One region of the Arthrobacter sp. sptzw42 genome, then DNA from elsewhere that is predicted to be linked to it. Evidence: riboswitches for the same ligand, from Rfam matches in the RefSeq annotation. Region 1 holds a riboswitch; the other holds the start of a gene.
What was found. A riboswitch is a leader RNA that binds a small molecule or an ion and turns the genes downstream of it on or off. The one in region 1 is predicted to bind glycine.
Positions count from the first base shown of each region.

Region 2: it holds a riboswitch for glycine, as region 1 does, so the genes downstream of both, gcvP (aminomethyl-transferring glycine dehydrogenase) here and gcvP (aminomethyl-transferring glycine dehydrogenase) in region 1, are expected to answer to the same signal.

Region 1 is NZ_JBNHEX010000012.1:85,220-92,764, reverse strand. It holds gene AC5RT4_RS14570 (Dps family protein) at 87-566, shown strand; gene AC5RT4_RS14565 (MFS transporter) at 659-2,230, opposite strand; gene AC5RT4_RS14560 (TetR/AcrR family transcriptional regulator) at 2,296-2,835, shown strand; glycine riboswitch at 2,925-3,023, shown strand; gene gcvP (aminomethyl-transferring glycine dehydrogenase) at 3,203-6,103, shown strand; gene gcvT (glycine cleavage system aminomethyltransferase GcvT) at 6,115-7,269, shown strand; gene AC5RT4_RS14545 (L-serine ammonia-lyase) at 7,358-7,545, shown strand, end outside.
Region 2 is NZ_JBNHEX010000003.1:324,483-332,027, forward strand. It holds gene AC5RT4_RS05555 (GOLPH3/VPS74 family protein) at 1-544, shown strand, start outside; gene AC5RT4_RS05560 (spore photoproduct lyase family protein) at 549-1,655, opposite strand; gene AC5RT4_RS05565 (dihydrolipoyl dehydrogenase family protein) at 1,765-3,150, opposite strand; gene AC5RT4_RS05570 (DoxX family protein) at 3,399-3,962, shown strand; glycine riboswitch at 4,161-4,258, shown strand; glycine riboswitch at 4,260-4,366, shown strand; gene gcvP (aminomethyl-transferring glycine dehydrogenase) at 4,419-7,271, shown strand; gene gcvT (glycine cleavage system aminomethyltransferase GcvT) at 7,282-7,545, shown strand, end outside.

The DNA.
Region 1 (7,545 bases):
ACTGAGAAATTTTGCCGGCAGGCCCGCCAGGGCCGCCCGCCGGGCTGGTAGCGTCGGAATCACAGGAACAATCGAGGAGGATGCATATGAAAGCTTCACCGACACTGACCAACAACCTGCAGGCCGTGCTCACTGACCTGATCGACTTGCACATCCAAGGCAAGCAGGCCCACTGGAACATTGTGGGGACCAACTTCCGGGACCTTCACCTGCAACTGGACGAGATTGTTGACGCCGCCCGCCAGTTCGCCGATGACACGGCCGAGCGGATGCGCGCCCTGCATGCCCTCCCGGACGGCCGCAGTTCCACGGTGGCCGAGTCCACCAGCCTCGCTCCCTTCCCCGAAGGCCTGATCAGCACCAAGGACGCCATCGAGCGGATCGTTGCGGCACTTGAGGCTGCCGTAGGCACCATGCGGAAGGTCCACGATGAAGTCGACGAGGAAGATCCCACCTCGGCCGATCTCCTGCACGAGTTCATTCTGAAGCTGGAACAGTTCGCATGGATGGTGAACGCCGAAAACATGAAGCCCACCGCCAGCGTCACTGCACCTGACGCACAGTAGTCCCGCTGCCCGCACGGGCAGGATCTGCAGGCGCCCGGCGTCGGAGGTTGTCCTCCGGTGACGGGCGCCTCTTGCTGTCCGGGCCGCGCCTCTTACGGCGCCTTGGGCACCTTCCGCAGCACGACGGCGGCGAAGACTGCCGCCGTCGCCATCAGCACCAGCCCGATTGCGGCGGTGATATGGACGCCGGAGTCGAACGCGGCGCCGGCTGCCTGCCGGAGTGCGTCAGCAAGGGGTGCCGGAAGGCTTGCTGCGAGCTCCATCGCTCCTGCCAGGGTTTCGCCGGCACGTGCGCTTTCGTGCCCGGGGGCGGCAGCAGCAAGGCCTTCCGGGAGCCGCAGGTTGTGCTGGTAGGAGGCTGTGAGAATGGAGCCCAGCACGGCGGTTCCCAGCAGGGCGCCCACCTCATAACCCGTCTCTGAGATCGCTGATGCTGCCCCCGATTTTTCCGGCGGTACGCTGCCGAGGATGAGGTCATTGGAGATGGTCTCCGCTGTTCCTACGCCAAGTGCCAGGACCAGCAGGGCAGCGAGCAGCAGTGCCGGGCCGTTGGTATGGCTGCCGAAGGTCACCATGCTGTAGCCGGCGGCACTCATGGCCAGTCCGGCGCCAACCACAAAACCCGGACGGATCCTCCGCACCACCGGCACCACCGCCAGGCCCGCCACAACGGTTGCCACCAGGGCCGGAACCATCGCCACTCCTGCTGCGGAAGGAGACATTCCCTCGAGGAGCTGAAGGTGCTGGGCCAGGAAGAGGATGAAACCGTTGAAGGAGAACAGCGCCAGGACATTGGCGGTGATGGCCATGCTGAACACGCGGTTGCGGAACAATGACATGTCCAGCAGCGGGCACTCGAGCCGCTGTTGCCGGCGGACAAAAACGGTACCCATTACCAGGCCGAAGGCCGTACTCCCCATTGCCAGTGCGCCGAAACCTTCAGTGGCGGTTTCCTTGATGCCGTAGACCACCGGAACCATGGTGAGCAGCGAGAGCAGGATGCTCGGCACATCCACCCTTCCAGGCGCCGGATCCCGGGATTCAGGGATAAACGCCGGGCCGAAAACCAGCAAAGGGATCATGATGGGCACAGCGACCAGCAGGACCGCTCCCCACCAGAACTGCTCAACCAGCCACCCGCCAAAAATAGGCCCGAGCGCCGCGCCTCCGGAGAAGCCCGCAGCCCAAATGGCGATGGCCAGCCGCCGGCGGTTCGGGTCCACGAAGATGTTGCGGATCAAGGACAGGGTGGAGGGCATCAGCATTGCCCCGAAAAAGCCCAGCGCGGCCCGTCCGGCTATCAGCCAGCCGGCGTCGGGTGCGAAGGCGGTTACTGCTGATACTGCCGCGAAACCAATGCTGCCGGTAATGAGCAGCCGGCGGCGTCCGATCCTGTCGCCGAGGCTTCCCATTACCACCAGCAGCCCGGCCAGCACCAGCGGGTAGGCGTCCACAATCCATAGGAGTTCCACTCCCGTGGTGCCCAGCGCACTGGCTATGGCGGGCAGCGCGAAGGTCAGCGCCGTATTGTCCACGGCAACCAAAAGAACCGGAAACATCAGGAGGGCCAGTGCGAGCCAATCGCGGCTGCCGCCGTTCGCAGAACCGGCGCGCCGCACGGTGGTGGCGGTGATGTTCGATGGGGAAGCAGGGGAAGACATCATCCTGGAACTATACCGTCCGGACGGTACAGTTAAGAAACCGGCCGCGACAATGCATGATGGAAGCCATGCCCCGAAAACCTGTAGCGCGAGACGCTGTCCTGGACGCCTTCGAAGAACTCCTGATTGACGTGGGCGAAAGGGCAGCCACCTTGGAGGCGGTGGCCAAGCGGGCCGGTGTTTCCAAAGGCGGCCTGCTGTACCACTTTCCCAACAAGGACGCCCTGATCACCGCCACCCTGGAACGGCTGGACCGGCTCGCAGGGGAAGATTTCGCTGTCATGGCGGCCGCGCCGGAGGGGGCGGCGGCGTACTTCATCCGGTCCTCGCTCTGGTCTGACACCCCTATGGACCGTTCCTTTGTGGCCGCAACGCGCCTGGCTGAGGTAGCCCATGAAGATGCCCGGCGCCGCTTTGCCGCCATCCAGCAGCAATGGCTGGACCTCATCGGCAAGGACGTTGGCGCGCCGATGGCAAAAGCAGTGCTGTACATGGGGGACGGGCTGTACTTCAACGCCATGTGGGAAAGCGGGCCATCGGGAAACCCCGCTGACAGGCAGGCGGAGGTGGACGAACTCCTTGCCGCCGTCCACCGGCTGAGGGGTTAGCCGGTATTTGCTCCTGCGCCCGGGGCGTAGGAGAATTGGCCATGTGCGGGCCGTGACCGGCCGCAAGAAAAAACAAAATGAATAGCCTTTGATCTGCGGCGGGAGAGTTCTGCCGGAAGGTACTGGCAGGCGCCGTAGGAGCAATACCTCCCCAGGAATCTCACAGGCCCATGTACCGCCGCGGCGAGGCAACTCTGGAAAGCAGCAGGCTGTCCGCAGAGGCATCCGGAATTTGGATACCAGGACTGCTGTGCTCACCGACGGTGCAAGCGGGCAGGCGGAAGCCGGCGTCGCGGAAACTCTCAGGTCCAATACAGAGCGGGGAGGGACCCGAATCGATGCGGCATACCCTGACGCCGCCATAACCATGGAGTTCCTCGTGACTGTATCCTCGGCCTCCGCCACTGCCGCCACCGCAGGCCACGCTTCTTCAGCTGCGGCCGCCGCTTTCGTTGACCGGCACATCGGCGCCCGCCGGGAAGACGACGTCGCCACCATGCTCAAGGCCATTGGCTACGACACCGTGGACGCGCTGGTTGACACCGCCGTCCCCAAGGACATCCGGCAGGACACTGCACTGGAACTGGCAGGCGCGCTCAGCGAGGTGGAGGCGCTGGCTGAACTGCGAAGGCTCGCAGCCAAAAACAAGACCGCCGTGCAGATGATCGGCCAGGGGTACTACGACACCGTGACGCCCCCGGTGATCCGCCGCAACATCCTTGAGGGCCCGGCCTGGTACACCGCCTACACCCCCTACCAGCCCGAGATTTCCCAGGGCCGCCTGGAGGCGCTGCTGAACTTCCAGACCATGGTCCAGGACCTGGTGGGCCTGCCGATCGCGAACGCTTCCCTGCTGGACGAAGCAACCGCGGTGGCCGAGGCCGTCCTGATGATGCGCAGGGCAAATAAGAATACAGAAGCCCGCGACGGCAAGACGGTGTTGGATGCCGACTGCCTGCCGCAGACCATCGCCATCGTCAGGGGCCGCGCCGAGGCGCTGGGTTTTGAGGTTGAGGTCGCAGACCTCTCCAAGGGCCTGCCCGACGGCGTCATCAACGGTGTGGTGCTCCAGCAGCCCGGTGCTTCCGGCCGGGTCTTCGACCACACCGCCGTGATCGCCGACGCCAAGGAGCGCGGTGCCCTGGTGACAGTGGCGGCCGACCTGCTCGCCCTGACCCTCATCACGCCTCCGGGGGAGCAGGGCGCGGACATCGCCGTCGGCTCTGCCCAGCGCTTCGGCGTCCCGCTGTTCTACGGCGGACCGCACGCCGCCTACATGGCCGTGCAGAAAGGCCTGGAGCGTTCCATGCCCGGCCGCCTGGTGGGTGTTTCCAAGGATTCCGCCGGGGTTCCTGCCTACCGCCTGGCCCTGCAGACCCGCGAGCAGCATATCCGCCGCGAGAAGGCCACCTCCAACATCTGCACCGCCCAGGCGCTGCTGGCCATTGTGGCCTCGATGTACGCCGTCTACCACGGCCCGGAGGGACTGAAGGCGATCGCCCGGTCCGCCCACGCGCACGCCAGGATCCTCGCCGCTTCCCTTGAAGGCGCCGGCTTTGAGGTGCTGCACAGGAGCTTCTTCGACACCGTCACCGTCTCCGCGCCCGGCAAGGCTGCGGGCATCGTGGCTGCCGCCGAGGCCAAGGGCATCAACCTGCGCAGTATCGACGCGGACACGGTGGGCTTCTCCACCGATGAGACCACGACGCCGGATGTCGTCGACGGCGTCCTGGCCGCCTTCGGTGCCCCGCCGGCAGAGGTGACAGGAGCGTTTGTCCTGGACGCCGCCGTCGAGCGCTCCTCGGACTTCCTGCAGCATCCGGTGTTCAACACCTACCGCTCGGAGACGCAGCTGCTGCGTTACATCCGGAAGCTTTCAGACCGGGACCTGGCGCTGGACCGCACCATGATCCCGCTGGGCTCCTGCACCATGAAGCTGAACGCCACGGCCGAGATGGAAGCTATCTCCTGGCCGGAGTTCGCCTCCATCCACCCCTTTGCCCCGGACTCGCAGACCGAGGGCTGGCGTGAGCTGATATCCGGGCTCGAAGCGGATCTTGCGGAGATCACCGGATACGACCAGGTGTCCATCCAGCCGAACGCCGGCTCCCAGGGTGAGCTCGCGGGCCTGCTTGCCATCCGTGGCTACCACCACTCCCGTGGGGACCAGCAACGGAACGTCTGCCTGATCCCGGCGTCGGCCCACGGCACGAACGCGGCCTCCGCCGTCCTCGCGGGCATGAAGGTGGTGGTGGTCGCCACCGCGGCCGACGGCACCATTGACCACGCCGATCTGTACGCCAAGATCGAGGCCAACAAGGACGGGCTGTCCTGCATCATGATCACCTACCCGTCCACCCACGGTGTGTACGACGCCGACGTGCGCGAGGTCTGCGACGCCGTCCACGCCGCGGGCGGCCAGGTGTACGTCGACGGTGCCAACCTGAACGCTTTGGTTGGCCTCGCACAGCCGGGCAAGTTCGGCGGCGACGTCTCCCACCTGAACCTGCACAAGACCTTTTGCATCCCGCACGGCGGCGGGGGCCCCGGCGTCGGCCCGGTCGCTGCCAAGGCACACCTGGCACCGTTCATGCCCGGCAACGCGGCCACCTGGACTGAAGGGAAGGACGTCCCGGTCTCGGCCTCGAAGTACGGTTCCGCCGGCGTGCTGCCCATCTCCTGGGCCTACGTAAAGCTCATGGGCGGTCAGGGGCTCACCGAGGCCACCAAGTCCGCCCTGCTCGCCGCGAACTACATCGCCGCGCGCCTGGACGATTCCTTCCCGGTCCTGTATACGGGAGAAGGCGGGCTGGTGGCCCACGAGTGCATCCTGGACCTGCGCGAACTGACCGCAAGGACCGGTGTCACCGCCGAGGACGTGGCCAAGCGCCTCATCGACTACGGCTTCCACGCCCCCACCCTGGCGTTCCCGGTAGCAGGGACCCTGATGGTGGAACCCACCGAATCGGAGGACCTCGCGGAGATCGACCGGTTCATCGAGGCCATGATCACCATCCGCGCGGAGATCGACCAGGTGGCCGACGGCGACTTCGCTGTCACCGACAGCCCGCTGCGCAACGCTCCACACACCGCCGCGGCCGCCATCAGCAGCGACTGGAACCGTGCCTACCCGCGGGAGCAGGCGGTGTTCCCGGTCAAGTCGCTCCGGCAGGACAAGTACTTCCCGCCGGTGGGCCGCATCGACGGCGCAGCAGGGGACCGGAACCTTATCTGCTCCTGCCCGCCGCTGTCCGAGTTCGAGAACTGAGGACCGGCGCCATGACGGAGAAGTACACCGCGCTCTACGACGAGCACAAAAAACTGGGCGCGTCCTTCACGGACTTCGGCGGCTGGCAGATGCCCCTGAAATACAGCTCCGAACTCGCAGAACACCACGCCGTCCGCAAGAGCGCCGGCCTGTTCGACCTCTCCCACATGGGCGAGGTCTGGGTCACCGGCCCGGATGCCGCAGCGTTCCTTGATTACTCCCTGGTGGGGAAGATGTCCGCCATGGCTGTGGGCAAGGCCAAGTATTCGCTGATTTGCAACGAAGACGGCGGCATCATCGATGACCTCATCGTCTACCGGCGCCCCGAAGGCACCGGAAGCGACGGTACCAACGTCTTCCTGGTGGTGCCCAACGCAGGCAACGCCGCGGTAGTGGCCGCCGCCCTTGCCGAACGCGCCGCCGGCTTCGACGTCGTGGTTGACGATGCGTCCGCAGCCACCTCGCTGATAGCCGTCCAGGGCCCGAAGGCGCAGGAGCTGCTGCTCCGCCTCGTCCCCGCAGCGCACCACGCCCTGGTGACGGAACTGAAGTACTACGCTGCCGCTGAGGTTCCGCTCCTGGTGTCCGGTGCCGGGATGGATCTTCTGCTGGCCCGCACCGGCTACACCGGCGAGGACGGGTTCGAGATTTTTGTAGCGAACGACGACGCCCCCGGCCTTTGGCAGGCACTCCTCGCCATCGCGGAGGACGGGGAACTGACGCCGGCGGGCCTGGCCTCCCGCGACTCCCTCCGCCTGGAGGCGGGGATGCCGCTGTACGGCAACGAGCTGTCCCTGCAGAGTGACCCCTTCGCCGCCGGGCTGGGACCCGTCGTCGGGCTTTCCAAGGAAGGCAACTTTGTGGGCAAGGCAGCGCTGGCGGCCAAAAAGGAAGCCGGTGCGGGCACGACGTCCGGCCGCAGGCTGGTGGGGCTCAAAGGCCTGGGCCGGCGCGCCGGCCGGGCACACTACCCGGTCCTCAACGACGGCGCGGTCATTGGCGAAGTCACCTCCGGCCAGCCGTCACCCACCCTGGGATACCCCATCGCCCTGGCGTACGTCGACGTCACGTTCACCGAAGCCGGCACCGCCCTCGAGATTGACCTCCGAGGCAAGGCAGAGCCCTTCGAAGTCGTCAACCTCCCGTTCTATCGACGCCCCACGTAGGTTTCCGTGGTTACCTTGGCCCGCCGCCTTGGTGATGCCTTGGCCGCTCCACCCAACCCGATCACGCACGTTTTAGTTAGGAACCACCATGGCTGTCGGAGTCTTTGACCTTTTCTCGATTGGGCTCGGGCCGTCCAGTTCTCATACCGTGGGGCCGATGCGGGCTGCCGCCGTGTTCGCGGAGGAGCTCAAGGGCCTCGGCAAGCTGACGGAGGTGGCGTCGTTGCGGGTTGACCTGTATGGGTCGCTCGCGGCGACGGGCCATGGGCATGGGAC
Region 2 (7,545 bases), on a different contig from region 1:
GGAACTGATCCGCGGCAAGTCCCGGCCCCACACTCCCAAGTGGTGGGTGGGCGTGCTGGAGAGCCGCGCCGAAGTGCTGCGTGTGTACGAGGCGCTGGTGTCACTGGGCATCGTGGAGCATGCCGGTGAAAAGCACCTGGGCAGGTTCCGGGCCGCGCGGTACCCGGAGAAGGACCATGCCCCGGAGGCGGCGCTCCTGGAGAAGATCCGGGCTGCGCTCAGCGGTCCGCCGTCCAGCCTGGAGGTGCCGGACACAGCAGCGGAGGCCGGGGCCCCGAGTGCCGAGGCAGCCGAGGCCGGGGCCGCAGGGTCGGCGGAGGCAGGGTCCAAAGTGCCGAATGCCAAGCCCGTTGCCAAGGGGCCCGACGCCCGGACCATCGTGCTGATCGCCCTGCTTCAGGCGTCCGGGTTGCTCGGCAAGCTCTTCCCCGAGGCAGACAGGATCCGGGCAAGCGAGCTGGCGAAGGACTATTGGCCGTCCCGCGCCGTGGAGGACGAACTTCGCCTGATCAGGCTTGCCGAGGAAGAAGCAGCAACGTTGTGACGGGTCATGTCCAGTAGAGGAGCCGGGCGGCCGGCAGCCGCCGCTCCAGCTCCTCTGTGAACCACCCGCGCATCTCCGTCATGGTCTGCTTCGGGTACACGTACTTGACGCCGCCAAACTTGGATCGCTTCTGGCTCCGCGATTCCTCGTCCATCTCAAGCTTGGTTCCCGGATACCAGCCCAGCAGCACTTCCTTGCTCGCCGGAGTGAAGCGGTGCGTGATGATCTCGGCGGTCAGATCGAGGTCATTGATGCCGGCGACAGCATCGGCGACGCTGTCCAGCAGCGCGCCATACTGCTCCCGCCAGCCAGGTACGGGCATAACAGGGGCAATTGTCAGGCCTACCCGGTAACCCGTCGCTGCCACAGCTCGGAGAGCGGCAAGCCGGGCGGGCATCCGCGCAGTGCCTCCTTCAAACCGGCCCGCTACGTCTGCGGCGTTGACCGAAAACCGGATCCGCGTCCTGCGCCCATGATTGAGGGTTACCAACTCACCGATATCGTCGAACTTCGTCGTAAACCGCAACTGCACGTCGTCGCCGAATTCCCCCGCCCCCACGCGGGAAATTGCGGCAGCGAGCGACCCGGTCACGCTCTCGATGCCCAGGGGATCGGTGTAGCAGGACAACTCGAACGTCGTGCCCTCATGGCCACGGTCCAGGGTCCCGCGGGTGACAGAGCCTCTGCCGGCGTGGGTGCGTATTCCGCCCAGCACATCGTCAATGTTCGCGTACACGCGTGTCACGGGAGGACCCTGCAGGGATCCGGCCAGGTAACAGTACTGGCAGTGGGCGGGGCAACCCTTGGCGAGGTCGATGCGCCAGTCAGCGCTCGGCGGGATTGGCTGTGGCTTGAGGACGCTGGGCGGGGCCACGACCACCGCAAGCGTGTTCTTGGCGGACGCGTACGTTTCGCGCTCACTGGCGCCGCGCAGGCCTGTTAAGGCGTTCGCGGGCAGGAACCGAATGTCGTCAACACCGGCACGCTCGCAGCGCCGAAGGATTTCAGCTGTGTGGGGCAGGTCTGCTGCGGCCCTCGTGATCAGCACGTGTTTGGGAACCCATAAACGGGTGGGAGAAAGTGTGGTCAGGTCCGATTCCTGAAGAGTCATCATTGCCTTTAACAACAATGATGATGGTGCGGTTGTTCCACGTATTTTGCCCGGAATACCCTAAAGGCGAGGTAAGAGTCCGTGGAAAACTACGACGGATTCAGTCCGCTCACCAGGACTCTTTCGTTGCTCCCCGCACCACCTGCCGTGCCGCGCGACCGATTATTGAGCTGTACGTCGGGTAGGCAAACTTCACGCGTGCAAGGGTGGCCACGTCTGTGCCGGCGGCCATTGCGGACGCAACTGCCTGGATGACCTCCACTGCGTTCTCGCCAACCGCGTGTGCGCCGAGTATCAGCTCCCGGTGCCGGTCCGTGACCAGTTTCAGAAATCCCTGCTCCCGGTCATCGATGATGGGACGTTCCACCGACGCATAGGGAACGACGACGACGGCGCACTCCGCGTCGCGTTCCCGGGCCTTCGCCTCGGTGAGGCCCACTCCGGCGTAGTCCGGGTCGGTGAACCCGCCCTCCGGCAGCAGGTGGTGCGGCGTGGTCCGGTGCGCTCCCAGGACGGCATTCTCTGCGGCAGTCTCACCCTCGAAGACAGCGGCCTGCACCAGCATGGACGTCCCGTTCGCGTCTCCGGCAACAAAAATGTGCGGGACGTTGGAGCGAAGGTAGTTGTCCACCGGGATAGCTCCCCTCCCAGCGGCGACGCCTGCCGCCTCCAGGCCAAGACCGTCAATATTCGCTGGCCAGCCGGCAGCCATAATTACCGCACCCACCTGTGCCGACTGCGCGCCGTCCCCGCCCTGCCAGCGGATTTCCAGGCCTCCGCCGTCGTGCTTCTCAATGCCATCCACACCGCGGATGCCGACATCCACGTGCACGCCGCGGGAACGGAAGCCTTCCGTGACCGCCATGGAGACGTCATCGTCCTCGGTGGTGAGGATGCGCGGTGCGAGGTCCAGAAGGGTAACGTGCGATCCAAGGGCATCGAAGATCGTGGCCAGCTGCGCACCGGTGTGGCCGCCGCCGATAATTGCGACGGAGCTGGGAAGTTCAGGAAGGTCCAAGACTTCGTGAGGCAGCACGGCGTGCTCCGCGCCCGGGATGGGCAGCCTCCGGGCACTTCCGCCCACACACAGGATGACCGAAGCAGCGGTAACCGGGCGCCCGCCGATCAACATTTCCTGCGGCTCGCTGAACGCTGCATCCCCTTGAAGGAACGTGATGTCCAGTTGCCGCATGGCCTCGTTGTACGCTTTGGCGTCAAGTACGCGGTCCACGGTCGATTGCACCCGCCGGACCAGCTGCGGCCAGTCCACCGCAGGCTCGTGGACCACAATTCCGTAGTCCCGGGCGGTGCGCACTTCCCTGTACAACCGCGCAGTCTTCGCCAGCACCCGCGTGGGCACGCAACCTGAGTTCACGCAGGTGCCGCCCAGCCGGGCACGCTCAACAACGGCGGTACGTGCACCCAGCTCCGCTGCCCGTGTTGCGGCAGCCATGCCCGCCGGTCCGGCTCCGACTACCAGGACATCAAAATCCATAACGCCTCCCTTGGCACCCATCCTGCCCCATGCGGCACGCACTTCGTCAGGGGGAACGTAGATCAGCCTGGCGCTCGCCGTCGTCGGGCTGCTTGTCCTGGCCTTCTGCGCGGGTTACGTGCTCGGCAGAAGAACGCACTCCAAGGAGCAGGAACTTCTTCGCAGGAAATTGAAGGGGTGCAGTGGTGGCTTTCTACGTCAAAATGGCAAGGTACAGCACCGGCACAGCCAACCCAAGGAGGAGTCTGATGAGCCACGTAACAACCAGTCCTGAGGCAGCAGCCGCGGCGCAAAGCCTTTTCAGGGTTGCGCTTGGAGGTGTTCTTATTGCCCACGGATCCCAAAAACTCTTTGGGTGGTTCGGCGGGGGAGGGCTCGAAGGTACCAGCAAGGGCATGCACGCCATGGGTTTCCGTCCCGCAAAACCCAGCGCAATCCTCGCCGGTGTAGGTGAAGCTGGAGCAGGTGTTGCCTTGGCCCTGGGCCTGGCTACCCCTGCCGCCGGCGCCGCCGCTGCAACCACGATGGGTGTGGCTGCAAGCGTTCACGCGCCGAACGGCTTTTTTGCCACTGAGGGCGGCCTGGAGTACCCGGCGGTCCTGGGTTTGGCGGCAGTGGCGTTCACTATCGGTGGTTCCGGCCCCTTCTCCCTGGACGCATTAACCGGTCACGTGTTGGACCGGCCCTGGATGCGCGCCACCGCTCTGGCTGTGATCCCCGCAGCCATGGGCATCCAGATTTACCGCCGGCGCAAAGCCCTGGCAGCCGACGCGCAGGCGCCGGCTGTAGCCACCGCGCCGGAAGAAGGCTGAGGGACTGCACGCCGCGACTGTCGACGGCGGGCACATCCCGCCGTGACTGTCGACGGCGTGGGACATCCCGCCGTCGTCCACTTGCGATGGGCGGCCGGGTAAGGGGCAGAATTCCCGAACCATCGGACGGTAATTTTGCATCCCGCGCCCTAACACGGTAACGTGTGAGCCGTGTCACCGAACAGTGACATGTGCTGATGATCTGCGGCGGGAGAGTCCTGCCGGTACGTTCTGCAGGCGCCGTAGGAGCAAATCCTCCCCAGGAATCTCTCAGGCCCACGTACCGCCGCGGCAAGGCAACTCTGGAAAGCAGTCCGGGCAACCGGGCTCACCGACGGTGCAAGTGGCGCTCTGCAAAACGCAGGGCAACGCAAAACTCTCAGGTCCGATACAGAGCGGGGAGGAACCCGAATCAACGTGGAGCTTAGGCGCCACCTGAATTATGGAGTTCCTCTCATGACGGTTCATTCGTCCCCTACCACCTTCGCAGACCGCCATATCGGCGCGCGCCGCCAGTCCGACATCGACACCATGCTCAAGGCCGTTGGCTACGACAGCGTTGATGGCCTCGTTGACAGTGCGGTCCCCGATTCCATCCGCCAGGACACGCCGCTCACCCTCGAAAGCGCCCTGAGCGAAGTCCAGGTCCTCGCCGAGCTCCGCAAGCTTGCGGGCAAGAACAAGATGGCCGTGCAGATGATCGGCCAGGGCTACTACGACACCGTGACCCCGCCGGTGATCCGCCGCAACATCCTCGAAGCACCCGCCTGGTACACCGCCTACACGCCGTACCAGCCCGAGATCTCCCAGGGCCGGCTCGAGGCGCTGCTGAACTTCCAGACCATGGTCCAGGACCTCACCGCACTCCCGGTGGCCAACGCCTCCCTCCTCGACGAAGCCACCGCCGTGGCCGAAGCAGTCCTCCTGATGCGTAGGGCCAACAAGTCCAAGACGGCCAAGGACGGCAAGACCGTCCTGGACGCCGACCTCCTCCCGCAGACCATCGCCATTGTGCTGGGCCGCGCGGAGGCCCTCGGGTTCGAAGTGGAAATCGCCGATCTCGCGGACGGCCTGCCCGACGGCGACATCAACGGCCTGGTCCTCCAGCAGCCCGGCGTCTCCGGCCGCGTCTGGGACCAGTCCGCCGTCATCGCCGAGGCGAAAGACCGCGGCGCGCTGGTCACCGTCGCCGCCGACCTCCTGGCCCTCACCCTCATCACCCCGCCGGGCGAGCAGGGCGCGGACATCGCCGTCGGCTCCACCCAGCGCCTGGGTGTCCCGCTGTTCTTCGGCGGCCCGCACGCCGCCTACATGGCCGTCCGCCAGGGCATGGAGCGCACCCTTCCGGGCCGCATTGTCGGTGTGTCCAAGGACGACGCCGGTGTCCCCGCCTACCGCCTGGCCCTTCAGACCCGCGAGCAGCACATCCGCCGCGAGAAGGCCACCTCCAACATCTGCACCGCGCAGGCGCTTCTGGCTATCGTTTCGTCGTTCTACGCCGTCTACCACGGCCCCGACGGCCTGAAGGCCATCGCCGAAACCGTCCACAACAACGCCCGCGCCCTGGCCACCACGCTGAAGATTGCCGGCCGCGAACTGGTGTCCGACACCTTCTTCGACACCGTCACCGTCCGCGTGCCCGGCAAGGCCGCCAAAGTGATCACTGCCGCCGAAGCCCGCGGCATCAACCTGCGCCTCATCGATGCGGACACAGTTGGCGTGTCAGTCGATGAAACCACGACGCCGGAGGTCCTCTCCGCGGTTGTTGTCGCCTTTGGCGCCGGTCCGGTTGTGGAGGCGTCCGGGTTCGAACTGCCCGAACCGGTGCTGCGCACCTCCACCTACCTGCAGCACCCGGTGTTCAACACCCACCGCTCCGAAACACAGCTGTTGCGTTACATCCGCCGTCTTTCGGACCGGGACCTGGCACTGGACCGCACCATGATCCCGCTGGGCTCCTGCACCATGAAGCTGAACGCCACGGCCGAGATGGAAGCTATCTCCTGGCCGGAGTTCGCCTCCATCCACCCGTTCGCTCCGGATTCCCAGACCGAGGGCTGGCGTGAGCTGATTTCCGGGCTTGAAGCGGATCTTGCGGAGATCACCGGGTACGACCAGGTGTCCATCCAGCCGAACGCCGGCTCCCAGGGTGAGCTCGCGGGCTTGCTGGCGATCCGCGGCTACCACCACTCCCGCGGCGAGGCCCAGCGCAATGTCTGCCTGATCCCGGCGTCCGCCCACGGCACCAACGCCGCGTCCGCCGTCCTCGCCGGCATGAAGGTGGTTGTGGTGGCCACCGCAGCCGACGGCACCATCGACCACGCCGACCTGGAAGCCAAGATTGAGGCCCACAGGGACGTCCTCTCGGCCATCATGATCACCTACCCGTCCACCCACGGCGTGTACGATTCCGATGTTCGCGAAGTTTGCGACGCCGTCCACGCCGCCGGCGGCCAGGTGTACGTTGACGGTGCAAACCTGAACGCTCTGGTTGGCCTCGCACAGCCGGGCAAGTTCGGGGGCGACGTCTCCCACCTGAACCTGCACAAGACCTTCTGCATCCCGCACGGCGGCGGCGGCCCCGGCGTCGGCCCGGTCGCTGCCAAGGCGCACCTGGCGCCGTTCATGCCGGGTGACGCGAACAAGGCAGCGCACGAGGAGGGACACGGCGTCGCAATCTCCGCTTCGCGCTTCGGCTCCGCCGGCGTGCTCCCGATCTCCTGGGCCTACGTGAAGCTGATGGGCGGCCAGGGCCTCACCGAGGCAACCAAGTCCGCGCTGCTCGCCGCCAACTACGTGGCGGCCCGGCTGGACGAGCACTTCCCCGTCCTCTACACGGGTACCAGCGGGCTGGTGGCCCACGAGTGCATCCTGGACCTGCGCGAGCTCACGGCCAAGACCGGCGTCACCGCCGAGGACGTGGCCAAGCGGCTCATCGACTTCGGCTTCCACGCCCCCACGCTGTCCTTCCCCGTGGCAGGCACCCTCATGGTGGAGCCCACCGAGTCCGAGGACCTCGCGGAGATCGACCGGTTCATCGAAGCCATGATCACCATCCGCAGGGAAATCGACCAGGTGGCTGCCGGTGACTTCACTGTGGAGAAGTCCCCGCTGCGCAACGCACCCCACACGGCAGCCGCCGTCGTCTCCTCCGAATGGAACCGGACCTACCCGCGTGAGCAGGCTGCATTCCCCCTGGCCTCGCTCCGGCAGGACAAGTACTTCCCGCCGGTGGGCCGCATCGACGGCGCAGCAGGAGACCGCAACCTGGTCTGCTCCTGCCCGCCACTTTCAGAGTTTGAGAACTAAGGAATTTGTGATGACCGAGAACTACACCGCGCTGTACGAGCAGCACAAGATTGCCGGGGCCTCCTTCACCGATTTCGGTGGCTGGCAGATGCCCCTGAAGTACAGCTCCGAACTGGCTGAGCACCACGCCGTGCGCAACGCCGCCGGCCTGTTCGACCTCTCCCACATGGGCGAGGTCTGGGTCACCGGCCCCGACGCGGGAGCTTTCCTCGACTACGCCCTGGTTGGCAAGTTGTCCGCCGTGGCAGTGGGCAAGGCCAAGTACACGCTGATT